Regions from separate parts of the Aureimonas phyllosphaerae genome, predicted to be linked through region 3. Evidence: predicted binding sites of a transcription regulator. Region 3 holds the regulator's gene; each other region holds the start of a gene.
What was found. The regulator LexA, encoded in region 3, represses DNA repair genes until DNA is damaged. The targets are predictions, from matches to a motif close to TGTTCNNNNTGTGTTCNG.
Positions count from the first base shown of each region.

Region 1: the regulator LexA is predicted to act here: its motif matches at 4,454-4,471, upstream of recA (recombinase RecA).
Region 2: the regulator LexA is predicted to act here: its motif matches at 3,676-3,693, upstream of ACLNGM_RS19070 (PA0069 family radical SAM protein).

Region 1 covers NZ_CP181348.1:3,062,285-3,070,164, forward strand. The annotation lists gene cckA (cell cycle histidine kinase CckA) at 1-2,486, shown strand, start outside; gene ACLNGM_RS14490 (pseudouridine-5'-phosphate glycosidase) at 2,491-3,402, opposite strand; gene ACLNGM_RS14495 (PfkB family carbohydrate kinase) at 3,415-4,383, opposite strand; gene recA (recombinase RecA) at 4,532-5,605, shown strand; gene ACLNGM_RS14505 (zinc-dependent alcohol dehydrogenase family protein) at 5,662-6,705, opposite strand; gene phnN (phosphonate metabolism protein/1,5-bisphosphokinase (PRPP-forming) PhnN) at 6,781-7,374, opposite strand; gene ACLNGM_RS14515 (alpha-D-ribose 1-methylphosphonate 5-triphosphate diphosphatase) at 7,367-7,880, opposite strand, start outside.
Region 2 covers NZ_CP181348.1:3,982,817-3,990,696, reverse strand. The annotation lists gene ACLNGM_RS19090 (F0F1 ATP synthase subunit C) at 1-37, shown strand, start outside; gene ACLNGM_RS19085 (F0F1 ATP synthase subunit B) at 110-727, shown strand; gene ACLNGM_RS19080 (F0F1 ATP synthase subunit B) at 739-1,221, shown strand; gene ACLNGM_RS19075 (ribonuclease HII) at 1,565-2,278, opposite strand; gene ACLNGM_RS19070 (PA0069 family radical SAM protein) at 2,462-3,619, opposite strand; gene ACLNGM_RS19065 (hypothetical protein) at 3,751-4,227, shown strand; gene moaB (molybdenum cofactor biosynthesis protein B) at 4,232-4,774, opposite strand; gene ACLNGM_RS19055 (4-(cytidine 5'-diphospho)-2-C-methyl-D-erythritol kinase) at 4,771-5,670, opposite strand; gene ACLNGM_RS19050 (tetratricopeptide repeat protein) at 5,679-7,505, opposite strand; gene ACLNGM_RS19045 (polyprenyl synthetase family protein) at 7,661-7,880, opposite strand, start outside.
Region 3 covers NZ_CP181348.1:3,390,179-3,398,058, forward strand. The annotation lists gene ACLNGM_RS16155 (SurA N-terminal domain-containing protein) at 1-798, shown strand, start outside; gene trpD (anthranilate phosphoribosyltransferase) at 795-1,820, shown strand; gene trpC (indole-3-glycerol phosphate synthase TrpC) at 1,823-2,623, shown strand; gene moaC (cyclic pyranopterin monophosphate synthase MoaC) at 2,620-3,102, shown strand; gene glp (gephyrin-like molybdotransferase Glp) at 3,099-4,319, shown strand; gene lexA (transcriptional repressor LexA) at 4,412-5,068, shown strand; gene ACLNGM_RS16185 (ComEC/Rec2 family competence protein) at 5,022-7,280, opposite strand; gene gltX (glutamate--tRNA ligase) at 7,516-7,880, shown strand, end outside.

The sequences.
Region 1 (7,880 bases), 330 kb from region 3:
CCGATCCGAGCGGTGTCCGCCGTCTTCTGTTCCTCGCAGGCTTCGTGTTCGTCTTCGCAGCCACACTGGCGCTGCTCGGCCACTCCTATGGCGCGCTCGCGCTCCTCGTGATGTTCGGCATCCTCGCCATGTGCGGTATTGCCGCCGTGTTCGGCCTTGCACTTGGCTTCCTGCACGTCGGGCCCCGCGTCGCCGATGCCGACATCGCGCGCGATGCCCTGAACTCGCTGCCGGTCGGCATGCTCGTCACGGATCGCAAGGGCCGCATCGTCTATGCCAACAGCGCCTATGGCGAGGCGACCGGTGCCGCGGGCGCTTCGTCCGTGCGTAGCTTGGAGCGTTTGCTCTCGCGCGAGGCGGAGGCTTCGGAAGCGATCTACCGGCTGGCAAACCTCGCGCGCGAGAACAAGTCCGGGCAGGAGGAATTTCGGCTGACCCGACGCCTCGGCAGCGCCGGGCCGTCGTCGCCGCACTGGTATCGCGCTTCGGTCGGCCCGTTCGGCGACGCGGCGGCCGGTTTGCAGCTGTGGCAGATCGCCGACATCACGCCCGAGCGCGAAGAGCAGGAGTCGTTCTTCAAGAACCTACAGCACGCGATCGACTACCTCGACCACGCGCCGGCGGGTTTCTTCGCAGCCGACGAGCAGGGTCGGATCGCCTACATCAATGCAACGCTCGCCGACTGGCTGTCGCTGGACCTCGCAACCTTCAAACCCTATTCGCGCTCGATCCAGGATTATCTCGGTGAAGGTGCGGCCGGCTTCCTCCGGCGGGCGGGCGACCAGCGGACGCCCGGAAGCGTCGAAAGCTTCGACCTCGATCTCGTGACGTCCGCCGGACAGCGCCTGCCGGTCCGCCTCCTGCGCAATGCGACCCGGACCGCCGACGGCGCGCCAGGTCTCACCCGCACGCTCGTCCTCGACCGCGCCCCGCGGGGCGACGACGAGAACGCGCTGCGCGCTGCCGAAATCCGCTTCACCCGTTTCTTCAACTCGTCGCCCATGGCGATTGCGGCGATGGATGCGAACGGGCGCGTCACCCGCGCCAACGCCGCGTTCGCCAACCTTTTCGGCGACGAGGCCGCCATGGGGCGCGGCGCCGTCTCGGAATGCCTGCGTGAGGAGAACCGCGAAGCGCTGCGCCAGGCCGTGTCGGCGGCGATGCGCGGGCAGGCGGGCATTCCGTCGCTGGACGTCGACCTTATGAGCGAGCCGACCCGCTCGGCCCGCCTCTATCTCAGCGCCAATGCCGACGTCAGCGACGGGTCGGGCGAGGTGGCGATCCTCTACGGCGTCGACATCACGCAGCAGCGCACGCTGGAGGACCAGTTCGCCAAGTCGCAGCGGATGCAGGCGATCGGCAATCTCGCCGGCGGCATCGCGCACGACTTCAACAACGTCCTGACCATCATCACCGCGTCGGTCGATTTCCTGCTTCTCAACCACAGGACCGGCGATCCCTCGTTCCAGGACCTCCTGCTGATCAAGCAGAGCGCCAACCGCGCCGCCTCGCTGGTTCGCCAGCTCCTGGCCTACTCCCGTCGCCAGACCATGCGTCCCAAGATGCTGAATCTGACAGACGTGATCGCCGACATGCACCTTCTCCTGAAGCGCATTTCCGGTGATCTGGTGAAGCTGGAGCGGCAGCACGCGCGCGATCTCTGGCCTGTCATGGCGGATATCGGCCAGTTCGAGCAGGTCGTTACCAACCTCGTGCAGAACGCGCGCGACGCCATGTCGACGAACGGTCGCGTGATCATCTCGACGCGCAACGTTCCAACCGAAGAGGCTGCGCAGTTCGGCTACAGCGAGCTCGGCGAGGGCGACTACGTGCTGATGGAAGTCTCGGACACCGGATCGGGCATGCCCGCCGATGTCGCCGAGCGCATCTTCGAGCCGTTCTTCACGACGAAGGAGATCGGAAAGGGGACGGGCCTCGGCCTGTCGATGGTCTACGGCATCGTCAAGCAGTCCGGCGGATCGATCTTCGTCGAGACGAAGCCCGGCGAAGGTACGACCTTCCGCATCTTCCTGCCGCGGCACATTCCGGCTGAGGTCCCTTCCGCCAAGGGTGAGGTGCCGTCTCCGGCGGCCTCCAACGCCAAGCAGGACCTGTCCGGCACCGCCTCGATCCTCCTCGTCGAGGACGAGGACAATGTGCGCGCCGGCAATGTTCGTGCCCTCAAGATGCGCGGCTACGAGGTTCACGAAGCGTCGAGCGGTCTCGAGGCGCTCGACGTGATGGAGGAGATCGGTGGAAAGGTCGACCTCGTGGTGTCCGACGTCGTCATGCCGGAGATGGATGGCCCGACCCTTCTGCGCGAGATGCGCAAGCAGCGGCCGGACCTGAAGTTCATCTTCGTCTCGGGTTATGCCGAGGACGCATTCGCCAAAAACCTGCCCGAAGGGGAGAAGTTCGGCTTCCTGCCGAAACCCTTCTCTCTCCGTGAGTTGGCCGTGGCGGTGAAGGAAGCGCTGGAAGAATAGGCGGTCAGGCGCAGGCGCTCGCGACGGCGATCCGGGCTGCCAGCCGCGCGTTCGAGCGGACGAGTTCGATGTTGGCCTCCAGCGAGCGACCGCCGCTGAGTTCGAAGATCCGCTGAAGAAGGAACGGCGTCACCGCCTTGCCGCGAACGCCTGCCGCCTCCGCATCCCGCAGGGCCCTCTCGATCCAATCGCCCACCGTCTCGCGGTCGATCTCCAGTTCGGGTGACAGCGGATTGGCGATGAGCATTCCGCCGTCGAGGCCGATCGCCTTGCGGGCGGATTGGAAGGCGGCGATCTCCTCGGGCGTATCGAGGCGAAGCGGGGCGGGAATGCCGGAGCCGCGAGACCAGAAGGACGGGAGTTCGTCCACCCCGAACCCGACGACGGGAACGCCTTTGGTTTCCAGCACTTCGAACGTCTTGTGAAGGTCAAGGATTGCCTTCGCGCCGGCGCAGATGACGATGACTTGCGTTCGAGCCAGTTCGTCGAGATCGGCCGAGATGTCGAAGCTCGTCTCGGCGCCGCGATGAACGCCGCCGATCCCGCCGGTGGCGAAGGTACGGATTCCGGCCAGCGCAGCCGCGATCATCGTCGCCGCCACGGTGGTCGATCCCGTGCGCCCGGTCGCCATGGCAAAGGCGAGATCCGCACGCGACAGCTTCATGGCGCCGGCAGTCTGCGCGAGCCTGACGAGTTCGTCGTCCGACAGCCCGATCCGCAGGACGCCATCGAGGACGACGATGGTCGCAGGCTCGGCGCCCTCGTCGCGGATCAACGCCTCGACGCCGCGTGCCATCTCGACATTCTGCGGCCACGGCATGCCGTGGGTGATGATGGTCGACTCCAGTGCGACCACGGGCCGCCCCGCATCGAGAGCCGCCTGGACAGCCGGGGAACATTGAAAGGTTTGGGCCACAGGGAGCCTCCGTCAGATCTGCAGGAATTCGGGTGGGGGAAGCGATGCCGCGATTGCCGCGGCATCCTTTGCCGAACTGCCAGCGAGGCCGGTGCTGATCCGCAGCGACGCCGCCGCAAGACCGAGGCGTACGGCATCTAGGAATGGACGATCATCGAGCCAGGCGCCAAATGCCACGCCGGCCAACGTGTCACCTGCACCGACCACATCGGTCACAGCCGCGACCATCGGGGGTGCCTGCCGCAAGGCAACGTCCGCATCGACGACCAGGACCGACCGGGGGCCGTCGGTCACGATGGCCCGTTCGAGCCCTCCGTTCCGGATCGACCGGACGAGGTCGGCATCACCGACGTCCGAGTGCAATGACAAGAGCGTCGCGATCTCCACACGCGAGGCGAAGAGAACTGAGAGCTCCGGACGGATTGTCGCCAGGCGCGTGATCTTGGCTGGGGAGACGGCAATCGCGCCGAGTCTTTGAGGCCGAAGCGAAGCGAGCTGCTCCAGCGCCGCCGGCGGGAGATTGGCGTCGACAAGAACGCCATCCGCTTCGGCGATTCGATCGAGGAGATGCCGACGTGACAGAACGCGCGGCGTGAGACGATCGTAGATCTCCATATCGGCAACGCCGCCGACCAGATCGCCACCGGCATCGACAAGGGCTGTGTAGGTGGCGGAGCGGCGGTCGAGCCACGCGATGCGGCCGTCGACGACATCGAAGCGATCGAGCTCTGCACCGACCCGTTCCGCCACATCGTCGCCGCCGCAAGCGCTGACGAGGGTCGCCGCACTCCCGAACAGCTTCAGCGCGAGAGCCGCATTGAACGCAGCGCCGCCAAGACGCTCGACGACGCGGCCAGGATTCGAGAACCCCCGCCGGAACGGGGTGCTGGAAAGCGCGATGCGATCGAGGTGAGCTGCTCCCAGCAGGAGGACCGAAGGCGGTTTGCGTTGGCCCGTATCCGTCAACGCTTCGTCAACCATTGGACGTGTTTGCGAACCAGCGAATCACTGGCGATTTGCGAGAACAAATCGGGATCATCGCTTGCGAAACGAGAACAAAAAGAGTACATGGAGAACCACGGTAACGACGTTGCACCCCACCATCGCTCATGGAATAAGGTCCTGCCCCATGGCCCAGAATTCACTCCGTCTCGTTGAGGATACATCGGTGGACAAAACAAAGGCGCTCGACGCAGCCCTGTCGCAGATCGAGCGGGCCTTCGGCAAGGGCTCGATCATGCGGCTCGGTGCCACCGAGAAGCTCGACATCGAGACGATCTCGACCGGCTCGCTCGGACTCGACATCGCGCTCGGCGTCGGCGGTCTTCCGAAGGGTCGTATCGTCGAGATCTACGGCCCCGAGTCGTCGGGCAAGACGACGCTGGCGCTCCACACGGTCGCAGAGGCCCAGAAGGGCGGCGGCGTCTGCGCCTTTGTCGACGCGGAACACGCGCTCGATCCGGTCTATGCCCGCAAGCTCGGCGTCGATCTCGACAGCCTCCTGATCTCGCAGCCGGACACGGGCGAGCAGGCGTTGGAGATCGTCGACACGCTGGTCCGCTCCGGTGCGATCGACGTGCTCGTGGTCGATTCGGTCGCCGCGCTGACCCCGCGCGCCGAGATCGAGGGCGAGATGGGCGACTCGTTGCCCGGCATGCAGGCTCGCCTGATGAGCCAAGCGCTGCGCAAGCTGACGGGCTCGATCTCGCGCTCGAAGTGCATGGTCATCTTCATCAACCAGATCCGCATGAAGATCGGCGTGATGTTCGGCTCGCCGGAGACGACGACGGGCGGCAACGCCTTGAAGTTCTACGCTTCGGTGCGCCTCGACATCCGCCGCATCGGTTCGATCAAGGAACGCGAAGAGGTCACGGGCAACCAGACCCGCGTGAAGGTGGTGAAGAACAAGCTCGCACCGCCGTTCAAGCAGGTCGAGTTCGACATCATGTACGGCGAGGGCGTGTCGAAGGTCGGCGAGCTGGTCGACCTCGGTGTGAAGTCCGGGATCGTCGAGAAATCGGGCGCCTGGTTCTCGTACAACTCCCAGCGCCTCGGTCAGGGCCGCGAGAACTCCAAGCAGTTCCTGCGCGACAATTCGGCCGTCGCTGCCGAGATCGAGGCCGCGATCCGCCAGAACGCGGGACTGATCGCCGAGCAGCTGCTGCAGAACGGCGGTCCGGATCCGAACGACGACGCCGAGTGATCGGGACGAGAGAGGGCGCCGTAAGGCGCCCTTTTCATTTCTGCTGCAGGAACGGTTCAGATCTTCGGGTCGATCATGGTGATGCCGTCCGGGGCGCTCCGTCCCATCGCGACGAGGGCGGGAACCGCCGCTTCCAGCGGCAGCGTTTCGCCGATCAGTCGATCGGGACGCAGGGAGCCCGTAAGGATCATCTCCAGCATCGCGTCGTACCGCCATGACTGCATGCCGTGGCTGCCGTAGATTTCCAGCTCGTGGGCAATGACCTGCGCCATGGGTATCGACGCCTTCGCGTTGTCCGCCAGCATCAAGCCGACCTGCACGTGGCGGCCCCGGCGGCGAAGATTGGCGATGGAATTGAAGCAGGTCTCGGGGTGCCCCAGCGCGTCTAGCGAGACATGCGCGCCGCCCCCGGTGATGTCGCGGACGGCCTCGACGACGGCGGGAACTTCGCGAGAGTTGACGGTTGCAGTCGCGCCCATCTTCCGCGCCAGTTCGAGCTTGTGGTCGGCAACGTCGATCGCCACGACGCGCGCGCCGAGCGCCGAGGCGATCATGACGGCCGACAGTCCCACACCGCCTGCGCCATGCACCGCAACCCACTCGCCGCCGCGCACACGCCCCTGATCGACTACGGCGCGAAAGGAGGTGGCGAAGCGGCAGCCGAGGCTGGCGGCCGTCCGGAAGTCCATGCTCTCCGGCAGGCGCACCAGATTGTTGTCCGCCCGCTCGATCGCCACGAACTCGGCAAACGAACCCCAATGCGTGAAGCCGGGCTGGAACTGCGCCTCGCAGACTTGCTGGTGCCCGGCATGGCATTCCCGGCAGTGCCCGCATGCCGCGATGAAGGGGACGGTGACGCGCTCGCCCGGCCTGAAACCTCGCACGTCCCGCCCGACGGCGGCGACGACGCCAGCGAACTCGTGTCCGGGCACGTGCGGCAGGCGAATGTCGGCATCGTGCCCCATCCAGCCATGCCAGTCGCTGCGGCAGAGACCCGTGGCCATGACCTCGATCACCACGCCGTCCGGGGCCGGGGTCGGATCGGGAACCTGCCGGATGTCCGGTTCGGTCCCGAACGTCTCGAAGATCATGGCTTTCATGGTGCGGCGCTCCGTCTGGCGGGAGCATCCTCCACCGCAACGGCGTCGCAACGTCAAGACGACTGCGGCGGGCCGTCAGTCGGGATGCCGGATGGATGCCACGAGGCCGCGCAGATGGTCCTGCAAGATCTTTGCGTTCGGGCCCGGCGGCCCGCTGTTGTCGATCCTTAGCGCGCTTTCGCAGCGGGCCGGAATGTCGAGGCCGACTTGGCGGGCGAGCCGTCGTTCGATCTCGTCGGCGCTCTCCCGGCCGCGCGCGGCGATGCGTTCGACGAGGACGGCGCGAGGGGCGGTGATCTCGACCACTGCGATCCGCCCGAAGCGAGCGACGGCATCCGCGAGGGACCGACGGGAGAGGTTCGCCACCACGATCCGACCGGACCGGACGCGGTCCTCGATCGCAAGCGGCAGTCCGTAGGCGAGGCCATGGGCCCGCCAGGTCAGACAGAAGCCGCCGGCAGCCTCGACGTTTGCAAACGCGTCCGCGTCGAGGCTCTCATGATCCTCGGTCTCGCCGTCCTGTGGCCGGGTGATCGTGCGCCGGGCCAGTTCGATGCGGGGCTCGTCGGTCAGACCCTCGAACGCAAGACGGATCAACGTGTCCTTGCCGGCACCGCTCGGGCCGACCACGGCCACAAGGAGCCCTTGGGGCGTTCGATCGTCACGCAACGCGCCGTCCCTCGCGCCAGACGCTCCGCACCACAGGCGGCTTGGCGGCACCCGTTTGCGTGCGCACGCGCACGAGATCGGCGCGCAGGCCGACGGCGATCTCGCCACGGTCGTCGAGGCTGGCCACGCGCGCAGGTGTCCGCGTGACCATCGCGGTCGCCGCAGGCAGCCCGATCGATCCCGCCAGCACGAAGGTCGCCTGGATGAGGCTGAATGGCACGTAGTCAGACGACAGGACGTCGAGAACGCCGATCTCGACGAGATCCTTCGCCGACACGTTGCCCGAATGCGAGCCGCCACGTACGACGTTGGGCGCCCCCATCAACACCGACAGCCCGGACTCGCGCGACAGCCTTGCCGCCTCCAGCGTGGTCGGAAACTCGGCCAGCGCGATGCCGAGCTCGCGGCTTTCCTCGACATGCGCGGCCGTGGCGTCGTCGTGGCTGGCGAGCGTGATGCCGGCTTCCCGGCAGCGCCCGGCGATATGGCGCCGGTTGCCCGGCGAG
Region 2 (7,880 bases), 590 kb from region 3:
CTCGCTGCTCATCGCGCTGCTGCTGCTCTTCGTCTAATCTCAGGTTCTTGGGATTGTGCAGCCGGCCGCCCCGGACGGGGCGGCCGGACCCGTATCATCGGAGTAGGACATGTTCGTCACCGAAGCTTTCGCGCAGACAGAGGGTGCGCCTGATGGGCATGGAACGCCGTTGACCTCCGCTCCCACTCCTGCGACGTCTGAAGCCATCGGCGTGCCTGAGGGCGCGCACGAAGCGGGCGGTACCTTCCCGCCGCTGAACCCCGAATTTTTCGCCTCGCAGATCCTGTGGCTGGCGATCAGCTTCGGCGTCTTCTACTACGTCCTGTCGAAGACGATCATCCCGCGCATCGCCTCGGTCCTCGAGAATCGCCGCGAGCGCATCGCCGCCGACCTCGAGGCGGCCGAGCGCATGCGCGCCGATGCCGACGAGGCCCAGGCCGCCTACGAGCAGGAACTCGCCAGCGCCCGCGCCAACTCGCAGAAGATCGCCGGCGAGGCGCGCGATTCGGCCCGCTCCAGCGCCGACACCGAGCGCAAGCGCATCGAGGGCGAACTCGACGCCAAGCTCGAGGCGGCGCAGGCCCGCATCGCAGAAATCAAGGCCCGCGCGCTCGCCGACGTCGACACGATCGCGACCGATGCCGCCGAGGCCATCCTGACCGAACTGACCGGTGCCAGCGTCTCGCACGACGAGGTTGCCAACGCCGTTCGCGCCGTTCGCGCCTGAGGAGCTGAACCATGGCATTCGACGCAACATTCTGGGCGCTGATCGGCCTCATCCTCTTCCTCGCCGTCGTGATGTACTTCAAGGCGCCGGCGATGGCGGCCCGCTCGCTCGACAGCCGCGCCAAGCGGATCGAGAACGAGATGGAGGAGGCCCGCGAGCTGAAGGAAGAGGCCAAGCGCCAGCTGGCCGACTACCAGCGCCGCCGCCGCGAGGCCGAGGCCGAGGCACGCGAGATCGTCGCCAGCGCCCAGCGCGAGGCTGCCGGTCTCGTCGAGGAAGCCCGCATCAAGAGCGAGGAATACGTCGCTCGCCGTACGCAGGTCGCCGAGCAGAAGATCTCCCAGGCTGAAGCCGACGCGATCGCCGAGGTTCGCGCCTCCGCCGTCAACATCGCCATCGACGCCGCGACCCGCGTCATCACCGAGCGCAATCTCGGCACCGACGGCCAGATGACCGAGCGTTCCATCGAGGAAGTCCGCCGCCGCCTCAACTGAGCGTCGCACAGAACCCATTGAAGCGAGCCGCCCCCCGGGGCGGCTTTTTGCGTTTTGAGGGGTCGGTCGGTTTGCAAGCCGACACGACAGGGGACCGGCAGCCCGGATGGAACGAGCCACCGTCCGGGCTGGCTTAGTAGGGCTTCGATGCATCGGCCGCCGTCGCACGCAGGATCTACACGACCAGTCCACGCGTCGTGTTGCGAAGCACCCTCCTAAAGAGTGATAGCGGATGCGGTCGGGCGGGAGTATCGGAACCACGGCGCTGCGCGAATGCTGGCGCCGCCGGCAAGTCCACTCCGATAGCCTGAAAACCGAGCAAGCGATCCGCGCGACGCCGACCTCAGTCGGCGCGCGCCAGACGGGCCGCGACCGGGGCGAAGCTGCGGCGGTGATGGACGCAAGGGCCGACCGCCTCGATCGCCTCTAGATGCGCAGCCGTCCCGTAGCCCATATGCCGGCCGAAGCCGTAGGCGGGATGGGTGCCGCAAAGCGTCGCCATCATCCGGTCGCGCGTCACCTTGGCGACGATCGAGGCAGCGGCGATCGAGAGCGAGCGTGCGTCTCCGCCGATGACGGCCGTCGCGGGGCAGGCGAGGCGTGACGGCACGTCTCGACCGTCGACGAGCGCATGGCCCGGCGCGGTCGCAAGGCCCGCCAGAGCCCGCCGCATGGCGTTGAGCGTCGCCTGCCGGATATTGATGCGATCGATCTCGAGAGCACCGGCCGTCCCGACGCCGACCTCGGCACAGAGGAGGATTTCGTCGTAGAGGCGCTCGCGCTCGTGAGCTTTCAGCTTCTTGGAATCGTCGAGCCCCTCTGGCAGACGCTCAAAATCCAGAATCACCGCTGCGGCGACCACCGGGCCGGCCAGCGGTCCGCGTCCCGCCTCGTCGACGCCGGCGATCCGCTGATGTCCGAGCGTCAGGAGATGCCGCTCGATCGCGTCGTTCGGTCCCGGCTCATCCGAGCGGGGCAGCACGAGGCCGGGTGCGAACAGGGTGGGGAGCGAAGGATCGGAGGAACGGCGAGTCATCGTGCGGCGAATCTCGCGCATTCTCCGATCCTTCTCAAGCCCGGCGGCGGGTTGGCGGACCGCCGGGCTCGTCTGTGACGGCGGCGGAACGGGAAGACCGCCGACGTCCGTCGTCCGGATGCGGCCCCGGACGATCGATGGGAAGGCTCGCAAGCCTCCCGGTATCTTCAGGGCCCGGTCGAGCGACCGGATGGCCCTTCAGTGTCAAAGCAGTGATAGCTGCACGCCGCCACCCTTCGGGGCGCGGAAGAGGTCGCTGCGCAGCGTCGAGCGCTCGAGGTTCAGCGCCAGCCGCTTGGCGGCGAGTTCGAAACGGCGCTTGATCTGCTGCGCGTAGGGCCCCTTGCCGGTCATACGCTGACCCCATTCGGGATCGTAGTCCTTGCCGTCTCGCATCGAGCGCAGGAGCGCCATCACGTGGCGATAGCGGTTGGGGTAGTGGCGCAGCAGCCAGTCCTTGAAGAGCGGCGACACTTCGAGCGGCAGGCGCAGGAGCACGTAGCCGACCTCCTTCGCGCCGGCTTCCGCGGCCGCTTCCAGAAGGCGCTCGATTTCCGAATCCGTCAGGCCCGGAATGATCGGCGCCGTCATCACCATGGTCGGGATGCCTGCCTCGGTCAGCTGGCGCACGGCGTCGAAGCGCTTCGTCGGCGTGGCCGCCCGCGGCTCCATCAGGCGCGCCAGCTGGCGGTCCATCGTCGTCACTGACACGGCAACCCGCGCGAGACCCTTCGCCGCCATGCGCTGGAGAATGTCGATGTCGCGTGTCACCAGAGCCGACTTCGTCACGATGCCGACCGGATGGTTCGCCCGTTCCAGCACCTCGAGGATTTCGCGCATGATCCGGCGCGTCTTCTCGATCGGCTGATAGGGGTCGGTGTTCGTGCCGATGGCGATCGAGCGCGGCTCGTAGCCGGGCTTCGACAGCTCGTCTTCCAGAAGCTCCGCGGCGTTCGGCTTGGCGAAGAGCTTCGATTCGAAGTCGAGACCCGGCGACAGGCCCATATAGGCGTGGCTCGGCCGCGCGAAGCAGTAGACGCAGCCGTGCTCGCAGCCGCGATAGGGGTTCACCGAGCGGTCGAAGGAGATGTCGGGCGACTGGTTGCGCGTGATGATGGTGCGCGCCGCCTCGTTCTGCACCTCGGTGCGGAACGGCGGCAGCTCGTCGATCGTCGCCCAGCCGTCGTCAAAGGCGGCCCGCGCGAAGGGCTCGAAACGACCGGACGGATTCAGCCCCGCGCCGCGGCCACGTCGCCGGTCGAAGCCGACCCGCAGCCCCGACTGGTTCAGCATATGGTTCGCGATGTCGACGCCGCGGCCTGGGCCCATCGCGGCGCGGTCGATGCTTCGGATCTCGGACATGGGATTGGGTTCCCTCGGATACGATCCCGTTGAGACCCTGATCCTATTCATCCAATAAGAACAATACAAGAACAAAAGAGAACGAAACCGGACGCTGGCGGGCGATCTCGCATTGCGATAACGGGAAGGGGATGCTCACCGTCCTGATCCATGGCGCCGACGATGCGCCAGCATTCGCCCAGACACTCTCGCCGCTTGTCTCGGGCGCGGTGGAGGGGATCCTGCGCGACGTCGTGGTTCTTGATACGATGGGGGAGGATGTGCGGCGCGTCGCCGATCACGCGGGCTGCCGTCTGGCATCCGCAGGCGAAGTGCTGGCAGCCCCGGCGACCCTGAAGGGCGAATGGGTCCTGATCCTGCGCTCGGGCGAGCGCCTGCCGGAGAACTGGATCGACCGGGTGGTTCGCTATGCCGGCGGCCGGTCTGCGGTCGCCGCGGCCCGGTTGCCGGAGCCCGAGCCCGGCATCTTCAATCGCCTGTTCGGGCGCTCGCGCGGCGGCGTCCTTGCCTCGCGCGCGGCGCTGGTGGCGGCGGCCCCCGCCAGCGGCGGGCGGATCGATCGCCTCGTGAGGGCGCTGAAACCCCGCCGGATGCGGCGCGGCGCGTGATGCGTCAGGCCGAAAGGCCGCCGCGCCGCAGGTGTTCGTCCAGCCGCGGCATGATCTCGACGAAGTTGCAGGGCCGGTGGCGATAGTCGAGCTGCGCGGCGAGGATGCCGTCCCAGCCGTCGCGGCAGGCGCCGGGCGAGCCCGGCAGCGCGAAGACGAAGGTCGCGTTGACGACGCCCGCGGTCGCCCGCGACTGGATGGTCGAGACACCGATCTTCTCGAACGAGATCCGGTGGAAGACGATGGAGAACCCGTCCATCCGCTTGTCGAAGATCGGCTCCAGCGCTTCCGGCGTCACGTCGCGGCCGGTAAAGCCCGTGCCCCCGGTGGTGATCACGACGTCGATGCCGGGATCGCGCGACCAGCCGAGCACGCACTCACGGATCGCCTCGACGTCGTCGCGCACGATCCGGCGGTCGCCGAGCCGATGACCCGCGCCCTCCAGCCGCTCGATCAGCGTATCGCCCGAACGGTCGTCCTCGCGCGTGCGTGTGTCCGAGACCGTGAGGACCGCGATCGACAGGGGAATGAAGTCGCGGTCGCTCATGAGCCCTGTCCCGCCAGTTGCGTCGCCTTGACCCACCAGCCCGGCCGCGATGCCGCGATCCGGCGTTCTGCCTCGTGGCAGGCCGCATCGGAGGCGAAGAGGCCGAACACCGTCGCGCCGGAACCCGACATGCGGGCGAAGCGCGCGCCAGCCGCGTTTACGGCGTCCAAGGCGTCGCCGATCGCCGGCGCGAGCCCGAGCGCAGGGGGCTCCAGATCGTTGCGCGCGGCCGCAAGGTAGTGCGCCAGCGTCTCGAGGTCCGCGAAGCCCTTAGCTGGTGGGGCCACGAGAGGCGCATTGTCGCGCCGCATGAGGCCGGCAAAGACGGCGGGCGTCGCGACCGGCACGCCGGGATTGACGAGGAGGACGGGGATCGCGGGTAGGGCGGCCAGCCGCTCGGCGCGCTCGCCGATGCCGCGCACCACCGCCGCCTCGCCGGACAGGCACATCGACACGTCGGCGCCGAGCGAGACGCAGCGCTCGGCAAGCGAGGGCCGAAGCGCTGGATGTCGCGCGCCGAACCAGGCGAGCAGGGCGCCGGCATCCGCCGAGCCGCCACCGATGCCCGCGGCGTGCGGCAGATGCTTGGACAGGCGGATGGCGAGCGGCGACAGGCGTACGCCGCTGGCAGGGGCCAGTTCCTGCGCCAACGCCAGCGCCTTCATCACGAGATTGCCGCCGTCGGTCGGCACGCCCGCCCCGAGCGGCCCGTCGACGCTGAGCGCGTCGCGCGTGCCGGGGGCGATCTCCAGCCGGTCGCCGAACTCGGCGAAGGCGACGAGGCTTTCCAGCTCGTGGTAGCCGTCGGCGCGTCGGCCGACGACATGGAGCGCCAGGTTGATCTTGGCGCGCGCGGTGACGTTCGTGACCCAGGGAACGTGGACGAAGGCGTCCATCGCGACTGTCAGTTCGAGACCTTGGGGGCCTCGGTCCCGCCACCCGTAGCGGGCGGCGGCGCGATGGTGGCGGTATCGGCCACCGGCGCCAGGCCCTCGGCGAGCTTCTTCTTGATCTTCTCGACCTCCGCCGCCTCCGGCGCGGGGTCACCGACCAGCGCACGGTTCCACTGGAATCGCGCCTCGCGGGTGCGCCCGACCCGCCAGTAGGCGTCGCCGAGATGGTCGTTCAGCGTCGGGTCGGCGGGCATGATCAGGACCGCGCGTTCCAGCTGCTCGACGGCCTCGTCGAAGCGGCCGAGGCGGTAGTAGGCCCAGCCGAGCGAGTCGATGATGTAGCCGTCGTTCGGCCGCAGCTCGACGGCGGTGCGAATCATGTTCAGCCCCTCGTCGAGATTGCGGTTCATGTCGACCCAGGAATAGCCGAGATAGTTCAGGACCTGCGGCTGGTTCGGCTCGAGTTCCAGCGCCTTGCGGAAGTCCGGTTCGGCCTTGTCCCACTGCTTCTGCCGCTCGTAGGCGATGCCGCGCTGGTAGTAGATGTTCCAGACGTTGGGCGCGTCGGCGGGCGCGAGCGACAGGGCCTTGTCGAGCATCGTCACGGCGCCCGCATAGTCCTTGTCGGCCGCCAGCACGTCGGCCAGCGCCAGATGCGCCTGGAGATCGTCCGGGTAGCTCTCGACGGCCTTGCGCAGGTGGACCTTCGCCTCGTCCTTGCGCTCGGCCTGCCAGAGGTCGAGGCCCATCTGCAGTTCCGCGGTGCGCCGGTAGGGCGAGCCCTCCGGGATCTGCTCGTAGTAGGAGATCGCAAGGTCGATCTGCTTGGACCGGTCGGCGACGCCGGCGAGCGCGGTCAGGAGCTTCGGATCGGCCGTGTTGGCGACCGCCTTGGCGAACTGAAAATAGAGAAGCGCGACGTCCTGGCCGTCGCCGCGGTTGATCGCCTGCCCGAGGATGTAGAGCGTCTCGGCGGCACCCCCTTGCGCGTCGCGGATCGGCGGGGCGATCTCCTTACCGTCGCGGATGGCGGCTTCGAGCTGCGTCAGCGGCTCGTAGGAGGGCGCGAGCTCGAGGCCGCGCGCCACGGCGTCGAGCGCCTGCTGCTTGCGGCCCGCGCGCGCCTCGATGCGCGCCAGGGCTTCGGCGCCCGCGAGATAGGCGTCGACCGAGGTCTGGGCCGTGCTCTGGTCGGAGATCAGCGCCCCGAGCGCGGTGCGCGCGCGATCGACGTCGCCGGTCAGGCCCGCGATCAGGCCGATCTCGTACTGGTTGAACGCCTCGAACCACGAGGCGCCGCGAAGCGCTTCGACGCGGCGGATGGCGTCCTGGCCGCGACCGGCGCCGACATCGGCCCAGGCGGAGAGATGGCCGACGAGGAGCGTGTCGAGATCGCTCGTGTCGCGCAGCTTCAGCGACTCGATCGCCGCGTCGAAGCGGCCGTCGTGCAGCGCATCGAGCGCGACCGCGATCTGGGCGACCTTGCCCACCGTGTCGTCGTCGACGAGCTTGGCCGCGAGGTCGACGCCGTCCTTGAAGCGGCCGTCCGCGAGATAGGCGAACATCGCCTCCTGCTGGAGGACCGCGGAGGTCGGATCGAGGCGCAGCGCCTCGTCGTAGTAGTCGGCCGCGATGCCGGGCTGGCGGTTCTCGCGCGCGAGCTTGGCCGCGAGATAGGCGCCCGACAGCGACTGGACGTTGACGGTCGCGCGCTCGGTGCCGGTGGCGGGCGCATCCTGCGCGGCGGGTTCGGTGGTCTGGGCCATGGCGGGCCCGGCCACGACGGCGGCGGCGAGGGCAGCGGCCAAAGCGATCCGCGAGATACGCGTTCTATCCACGTCGAACTTCCTTTTTCCCGACCCCGCCGGCGCGAAAGCGTCGGCCGCCGCACTCATGCTCGCCTGCTGCCTCGGCAGCGGGACGTGCGTCCACCCCTGTCCGCTTCCAGAATGTTTATTTTGCGACGGCGAAGGACGCCAGCCGCCTGCGAGGACTATCGGATTCGCTCGATCGAGAAAGCGACCACGGCGTCGAGCGCGTCACGGTGCGGCCCGGCGGGCAGGAGCGACAGCGCCTCGGAGGCCAAGCGCCCGTGTTCGCGCGCCCGCGCCTTGGTCGCCTCCAGCGCCCCGTGCCGCGCCAAGAGGTCGCGCGCGCGCGCCAGCGCCGCATCGTCGTTCTGCCCGTTCTCCATCGCCTCGCGCCAGAAGGCG
Region 3 (7,880 bases):
GTGCGTGACGAGGTGCGAAACGCCCTCGCGCTGGAGGCGGCGAACTCGAAGGTTACAGACGCCTACAACGCGATTTCGGAGGCGATGCAGAACGGCGCGCCGCTGGCCGAGGCCGCGCAGCAGGCCGGCTATGCGCTACAGACGGTGGCGCCGGTCGACGCCTCCGGCAACCCGGCCGACGCGTCCGCTGCCCCGGATCTTCCGGCAAAACCCCAGCTTCTCGCGGCCGTGTTCGCGGCCCAGCCCGGCATGCCGCCGCAGCCGGTCAACTACCAGGGCAACAACTACGTCTTCATCGAACTCGGTGACGTCGTGCCCGCACGAGACCGCCCCTTGGCCGAAGTGCGCGATCGCGTCGTGGCGGACTGGAAGGTCGACGAAGCGGAGCGTCTGATGACCGACCGGGCCGAGGCGTTGGCGGAGCGGGTCCGAGGTGGGCAGTCGCTTGCCGACGTCGCAGCGGCGGAAGGCCTCACGGTGGAAACGGCAGCTGCCATCACGCGTGAGAGCGGCCGCGCCGAGATCGGCGAGGCGGCGACACGCGCCGCCTTCTCCGGTCCGCAGGGTACGGTCGCCGAAGCGCCCGCGCTCGAGTCCGGTCAGGCGGTCGTCCTACAGGTCACGGAGGTCGCCGACGCCGCTGACCCCGCTGCGAACGTCCCCGCGCAGGCGCGCCAGTCGCTGGACGAGACGATGCGCGAGGATCTCTTCCAGAGCTACGTCGCCTACCTCCAGGGATCGATTCCGGTGTCGCTGAACAACGCCGCCCTCCAGCAGGCGAAGGTGGCAGTGCGATGAGCGCCGGCCTGAAGCCGCTGATCGGAAAGGTCGCGGGTGGCGAGGCGCTCTCGCGCGAAGAGGCGCGCGAGGCGTTTGGCATCCTCATGTCCGGCGAGGCGACACCCTCGCAGATCGGCGGTTTCCTGATGGCCCTGCGGGTTCGCGGCGAGACCGTCGATGAGATCGCCGGTGCCGTCGACGTCATGCGCGCCAACATGGCGCGAGTGCGCGCGCCGGCCGAGGCGGTCGACATCGTCGGCACCGGGGGCGATCGTGCTGGCACCTACAACGTCTCGACCTGTGCGGCCTTCGTGGTGGCCGGATGCGGCGTGCCTGTCGCCAAGCACGGGAACCGGGCCCTGTCGTCGCGCTCGGGTTCGGCCGATGTCCTCGCGGCGCTTGGCGTTGACGTCGACCTGACGCCCGGGGAGATTTCGAAGGTCGCCGAGCGCGCCAACCTATGTTTCATGTTCGCGCCGACCCATCATGCGGCGATGCGCTTCGTCGGCCCGTCGCGCGTCGAACTCGGCACGCGCACCATTTTCAACATGCTTGGACCGCTTGCCAATCCCGCCGGCGTTCGCCGCCTTCTGGTAGGTGTCTATGCCGCCGAGTGGGTTCGGCCGATCGCCGAAGCCCTTCTGGCGCTCGGCACGCAGGCTGCATGGGTCGTGCACGGCAACGGTCTCGACGAGATCACGAATTGCGGTCCGACGACCGTCTGCGAGATCCGTGACGGGTCGATCCGCGAGTTCACGATCGAACCGGAAGCGTTCGGCTTCGAACGCCGCCGCCTCGCCGATATCGTCGGCGGCGATGCCATTGAGAACGCCGCCGCACTTCGATCCGTCCTAGCGGACGAGCCAAGCGCCTATCGAGACATCGTGCTTCTGAACGCGGGGGCTGCACTTGTCGTCGCAGACCGCGTTGCGAATCTGGCAGAAGGGCTGGTCATGGCGCGGGACTCGTTGGCGAGCGGGCAGGCGCGGGATGCACTTGACCGGCTGGTCTCCGCAACGGGCAGCGCGAAGGGAGCCTGACGATGTCCGATATCCTGGCGAAGATCGAAGCCTACAAGCGCGAGGAGATCGCAAAGGCAAAGGCGAGCGTTTCGGCTAGCGAACTCACCCGACGCATCGCCGCCGGCCAGCCGCCGCGCGATTTCACGTCGGCCATCCGCAGGAAGCACCAGGCCGGGGACTTCGCGCTGATCGCAGAGGTGAAGAAGGCCAGCCCCTCGAAAGGACTGATCCGGGAGGATTTCGATCCCGTTTCACTCGCGGAAGCCTACGAGCGGGCTGGCGCCGCCTGCCTCAGCGTGCTGACGGATGCACCGTCCTTTCAAGGTGCTCCGGAGTTTCTGACCGCCGCCCGGAACGCGACCACCCTGCCCGCCCTGCGCAAGGATTTCCTGTTCGACACCTACCAGGTGCTGGAAGCGCGAGCGTGGGACGCGGACGCGATCCTGATCATCATGGCGTCGGTCGACGACGCCCTGGCTGCCGATCTGGAGGCTGCGGCCGACGATCTCGGCATGGCGGCGCTGATCGAAGTGCATGACGAGGCCGAGACGGAGCGGGCCTTGAAGCTCCGCTCGCCGTTGATCGGCGTCAACAACCGCAACCTGCGAACCTTTGCGGTCGATCTCGCTGTGAGCGAGAGGCTGGCGGGCATGGTGGGTAGCGACCGGATTTTGGTGGGCGAGAGCGGCATCGGTGGCCACGAGGATTGCCGTCGGCTGCATCGCTCGGGAATTTCCACCTTCCTGATCGGCGAGAGCCTGATGCGACAGGCGGACGTCGAGGGTGCCACGCAGGCGCTTCTGACGGGCGCTGCGGCATGAGCGGCGATCGCCTGACCCATCTGGACGAAGCCGGCAACGCGGCGATGGTCGATGTCGGCGCGAAGGATGCGACAGTCCGCGAAGCCACCGCCGAAGGGTTGGTGCTGATGGCGGCCGAGACGCTGGACATGATCCGCTCCGGCTCGGCAAAGAAGGGCGATGTTCTCTCGATCGCGCGCATCGCCGGCATCATGGCGGCCAAGCGCACGCACGAACTCATTCCCCTCTGCCATCAGCTGCTGCTCGAGAAGGTGTCCGTCGATCTGGAGATTCAGGCAGCGCTTCCCGGCATCCGCGTTACGGCGAGCGCACGCGTGACCGGCAAGACCGGCATCGAGATGGAGGCGCTTACCGCTGTCTCCATAGCGTGCCTCACGATCTACGACATGGCCAAGGCCGTCGATCGGGGCATGTCGATCACGGCCATCCGTCTCATCGAGAAGACGGGCGGGCGTTCGGGACACTGGTCGGCCTCATGACGCTGGTTCCGTTCGACGAGGCCGTTGAACGGCTGCTTCGCAATGTCAGCCCTGTCGACGGTATCGAAGCCATCGCGATCGAAGACGCGTGTGGACGCGTCCTACCCGCCGACCTCCACGCGCGCCGAACCCAACCTGCGTTCGATGCTTCCGCGATGGATGGGTACGCGGTGCGTGCGGCGGACCTGACCGGCCCCTCTCCGGTTCTGAAGGTCGTCGGGGAATCGGCGGCGGGGCATGCCTTCTCCGGCAGTCTGTCGACGGACGAGGCGGTGCGCATCTTCACCGGCGCGCCGGTCCCCGATGGTGCGGATGCAGTGGTCATTCAGGAGAATACGGATCGACCCGCTGAGTCTAAGGTCCGCATTCTGGAACGCGTCGAGCCCGGGGCGCACATTCGCCGCGCTGGCAACGATTTCCGCCTCTCCGACGTCCTCGCGCCAGCCGCGTCCCGGCTGACACCCGCTGCCTGCGCCCTCGCGGCAAGCGGCGGCTATGGAACGATCGAAGTCCGGCGACGGGTGCGTGTCGCCATCGCGGCCACGGGCGACGAACTGGTTCCTCCGGGCACGCCGGCGGGACCCTCGCAGACCGTCGCATCCAACACGCTGGCCATCTCGATGATCGTTCGCGTGATCGGTGGCTCTGTCATCGACCTCGGGATCATCCCCGATCGCCGGGACGATCTCGCGTCGGCCATCGAGCGGGCCCAGAACGCAAGGGCCGACATCCTGGTGACCGTCGGCGGCGCATCGGTGGGCGACCACGATCTCGTCGGACCGGTCCTCACCGAAGCCGGTGCCACGCTCGATTTCTGGCGGGTCGCAATGCGGCCGGGAAAACCGTTGATGGCTGGCTCGCTGGGCCCTATGCGCATCCTTGGTCTACCGGGAAACCCAGCGTCCAGCCTCGTCACCGCCGAACTGTTCCTGCGCCCGCTGATCGAGAAACTGTCCGGCGCCGCTCCCGTCAGTCGCCGGAGACGCGGCATCCTTGGGCTCGACGTCAAGGCCAACGACAAGCGGACGGACTTCCTGCGCGCCCACATCCAAATCGACCCCGCCGGCTCGCCATGCCGCGTCGTGCCGCTGCCTCGGCAGGACTCCTCGCTTCTCTCGGTTTTCGCGCGTGCCGACGCTCTCCTCGTTCGCCCGGCCTTCGCGCCGGCTGCCGTCGCAGGCGAGCCGTGCGAGTACGTTATGCTGACCACCGGATGATCCTTGCAGAACACAAACGGAACAGCTAGGTTTGTTCAGGTTTTGTTTCGAGGAATCGTCCCATGCTGACGCGCAAGCAGCACGAGCTTCTGATGTTCATTCATGAGCGTCTGCAATCGGTGGGCGTCCCTCCGTCCTTCGACGAGATGAAGGACGCCTTGGATCTCCGTTCGAAGTCCGGCATCCACCGCTTGATCACGGCGCTCGAGGAGCGCGGCTTCATCCGGCGCCTACCAAATCGGGCGCGGGCGCTGGAGGTGGTGAAGCTGCCGGAGTCCGCAGCCAAGGCGGCGGCCGCGCCGCCTGCCTCCCGTCCGTCCAACGTGGAGCCCTTGTTCAAGACACCGCGAGCCGTCGAACGCGACGTTTCCTCCGTGCCGGTCATGGGCCGCATCGCAGCCGGTGTTCCGATCTCGGCCATTCAGCAGAACACGCACGACATCGTCGTGCCGCCCGAGATGCTTGGATCCGGCGAACATTACGCGCTGGAGGTCAAGGGCGACTCGATGATCGAAGCCGGCATCCTGGATGGGGATACCGTCGTGATTCAGCGCAGCGAGTCGGCGAGCGCTGGAGAAATCGTGGTCGCGCTCGTCGATGATGAGGAAGCCACGCTGAAACGATTTCGCCGCAAGGGCGGCATGGTGGCGCTCGAGGCCGCCAATCCGGCTTACGAGACGCGTCTGCTGGGCGCTGATCGGGTCAAGGTCCAGGGGAAACTGGTGGGGCTGATCCGGCGCTATCACTGACAGCGCGACGATCCTCGGCGCGGCCTGTCGTTTCGGCCGTCGCGCTGTCCGATTTGCGCCAGTACTCAGGCCATGCCGCGAAGCGATGGCGGTTCCAGGCCTGCGGCTCGGTCGGTATGGAGTGGCGCATTTCGATCGTTGCGTCAGAGGCGCGGGAGATCGCGAGAGAGCCGGTTCGGCGCAGGGTCCTCAACGTGACCAGTCGGGCATCGCCGGTCCGGCAGGCGTTCGCCCGGACAGCCCGCGCCATGATGGCGATATCGCTGTCGCGGCAGACGTCGTCGAGCTTCTGATAATCATCGCTCCACGCGATCCGCAGTCCGGACCGGGTTAGTCCGCGACAGATGCCGTCTTCGCATCGGAATGCTCCGGCGCTGGAAAGATTGGACGTCACGGCGCCGTCCGTCGTTGGGGCGGACACCAAGCTAGTCCGGCTGTGACTTGCCCGCTGTCCCGGCTCGGTTTGCAACGCGCGTCGCCACTGGTCCCAGACGAAGGTGGATGGTCGTGGCTGGACGGAGTGCAGTTGCCCGTCCCTATCGATCAAAGCGAGTTCGCGACCGTCCTCGAAGAGCAAGAGCTCCGGAGCAGGTCCGGGACGCAAGAGCGCAAAGCCGATGGCAATCGGCGCAAGCGCGAACCAGCGAAGTCCGCTGGCGGAAAAGGAGACGATGAGGATCGCGGCCGAAAAGCAGATGAGTGCTGGGCCGCTGATCAGGCCGGTCGGATAGTCCGGAAACGCGTCGGCGAGATAGGCAGCCAGGGCGAAGACGAGGTCGAGGCCCCACCCCATCGCCTTGAGGGGAAGAACGTGAAGGCCGAACGGCATGGCCAGCACGGCCAGCATCGCAAACGGCATGATCCAAAAGCTGAAGAAAGGCGTCGCCACGATGTTGGCGATGAGCGAGAACGGAGCGCCGCGCTGGAAGTGGTAGATCGCGTACGGCGCGGTAGCGGCGCCGGCAATCAGCGACGACATCGCCATCCCCAGAAGAATGAGGCTCAGCCATCGGATCGACAGGCCTTCCCTACGCTGGCCCTCGTTCCGCCGGGACTGCCATCGAGCGTAGGCGCCATATGCGCCGATCAATGCTGCCGTTGCCGCGAAGGACATCTGAAAGGTGGCTGTCGGTACGACATGAGGCGACAGCGCGATGACCACGACCGCAGCGATGCAGACGTTTCGCAGGGTCAGTGCAGGCTGATCGAGAAGCACCGCGCCCAGCATGACCGCGATCATGACGAAGGAGCGCTCCGTTGCGGCGTTGTCGCCGGCGAGAAGGAAGTAGAAGCCGGTCCCTACGAGGGCAACGACCGCCGCCAGTTTCTTGATCGGCCAACGGAGAGCCATCGGCACGACGGTCGCGAGGCCGAGGCGCGTGACGAGAAGGAAGAAACCGGCGACGAGCGCCATGTGAAAGCCGCTGATCGACAGCACATGCGCCAACCCCGTGACGCGCAGATCCTCGTTGATCTCCTCCGGGATTCCGGCTCGCTCCCCGGTCACGAGGGCCGAGGCGACCGCACCTGTCGCGCCCGGAAGGACGGCCCGAATTGTCTCCCCCATAGCAAGTCGCAGCGTCGCGATGCGGTCCGAGATCGACGGGTCGCGCAATGCGCCCGGTGGTGCCGGCGCGCCGAGCGAGAACCCGTAGGCGCCCAGCCCCCCGAAGTATGACCCGAAGGCGAAATCGTGCGCACCGGGATAGGCCGGCCCCGAAGGTGGACGCAGGCGCACGAGCCCTCGATAGGTCGAGCCGATGGGCAAGGGCTCGTGTCGGCTCGAAACAACGATCCGCGCGCGCTCCGGCGGTCGTGAGAGGACCGGGCGTTCTGTCGATTCGATTTCGACGATGTATCGATAGCGACCGCGGTCGTCCTGCTCCCGCGCCAACACCGGCCCGGCGATCCGCACCGTCGCCTCGCCCGAGAAAAGCGTCGTCTCGGTGCGGGCGCGCTCCGCGATACAGGCGGCGAAGCCCGCCGCAAGACCGAGCCCGACGACGCCGCCGACACGGAACGAGCGTGCCATTCCTGGCAGAGCGAGCGAAAGGGCACCGACGCCCGCGAGAAGCGCGATCGCCGCGAGACCCGGCTGGAACGTCGTTCGGTAAAACGTCGCCGCTGCTGCGATCATCGCGATCGGAAAGAGCGCGAACGCCGTGCGCGAACGCTCCTCCAGCGCGACCTGACGTGCCAGCCACGCGCGCATCGCGGCAAGGAGGGGCAGCGAGGACGGACCGCTCTTGCCGACCCGGCTGCCGAGCGATGGTGTCGTGACGCTATGTCCCTTGGTCGTCACATCGGTTCGCTTCGCTTGTCTCGCCTTCCCGCTATGCTACACCACGGGCCGAGAAAGACAGGCATCGTCCAGCCGGCTCTGCACAGACCATTTCGGACCTCGTGTCCGACGGCTGGCGCGATTCTTCCACCTTCGAGGACCTTCCATGACCGACCGCGTCGTAACCCGGTTCGCACCGTCGCCGACGGGCTATCTTCATATCGGTGGCGCGCGTACGGCGCTCTTCAACTGGCTGTACGCTCGCAAGACGGGCGGCAAGATGCTGCTGCGCATCGAGGATACCGACCGCGAGCGTTCCACCGAACCCGCTGTGAAGGCGATCATCGACGGTCTGCATTGGCTCGGTCTCGACGCCGACGAGCCGCCGGTTTCCCAGTTCGAGCGCGCGCCGCGTCACCGTGAGGTGGCCGAGGAGCTGGTTGCGGCCGGAAAGGCCTATTACTGCTACGCCTCCCCGGCCGAACTCGACGAGATGCGCGAGAAGGCCAAGGCGGAGAAGCGCCCTCCGCG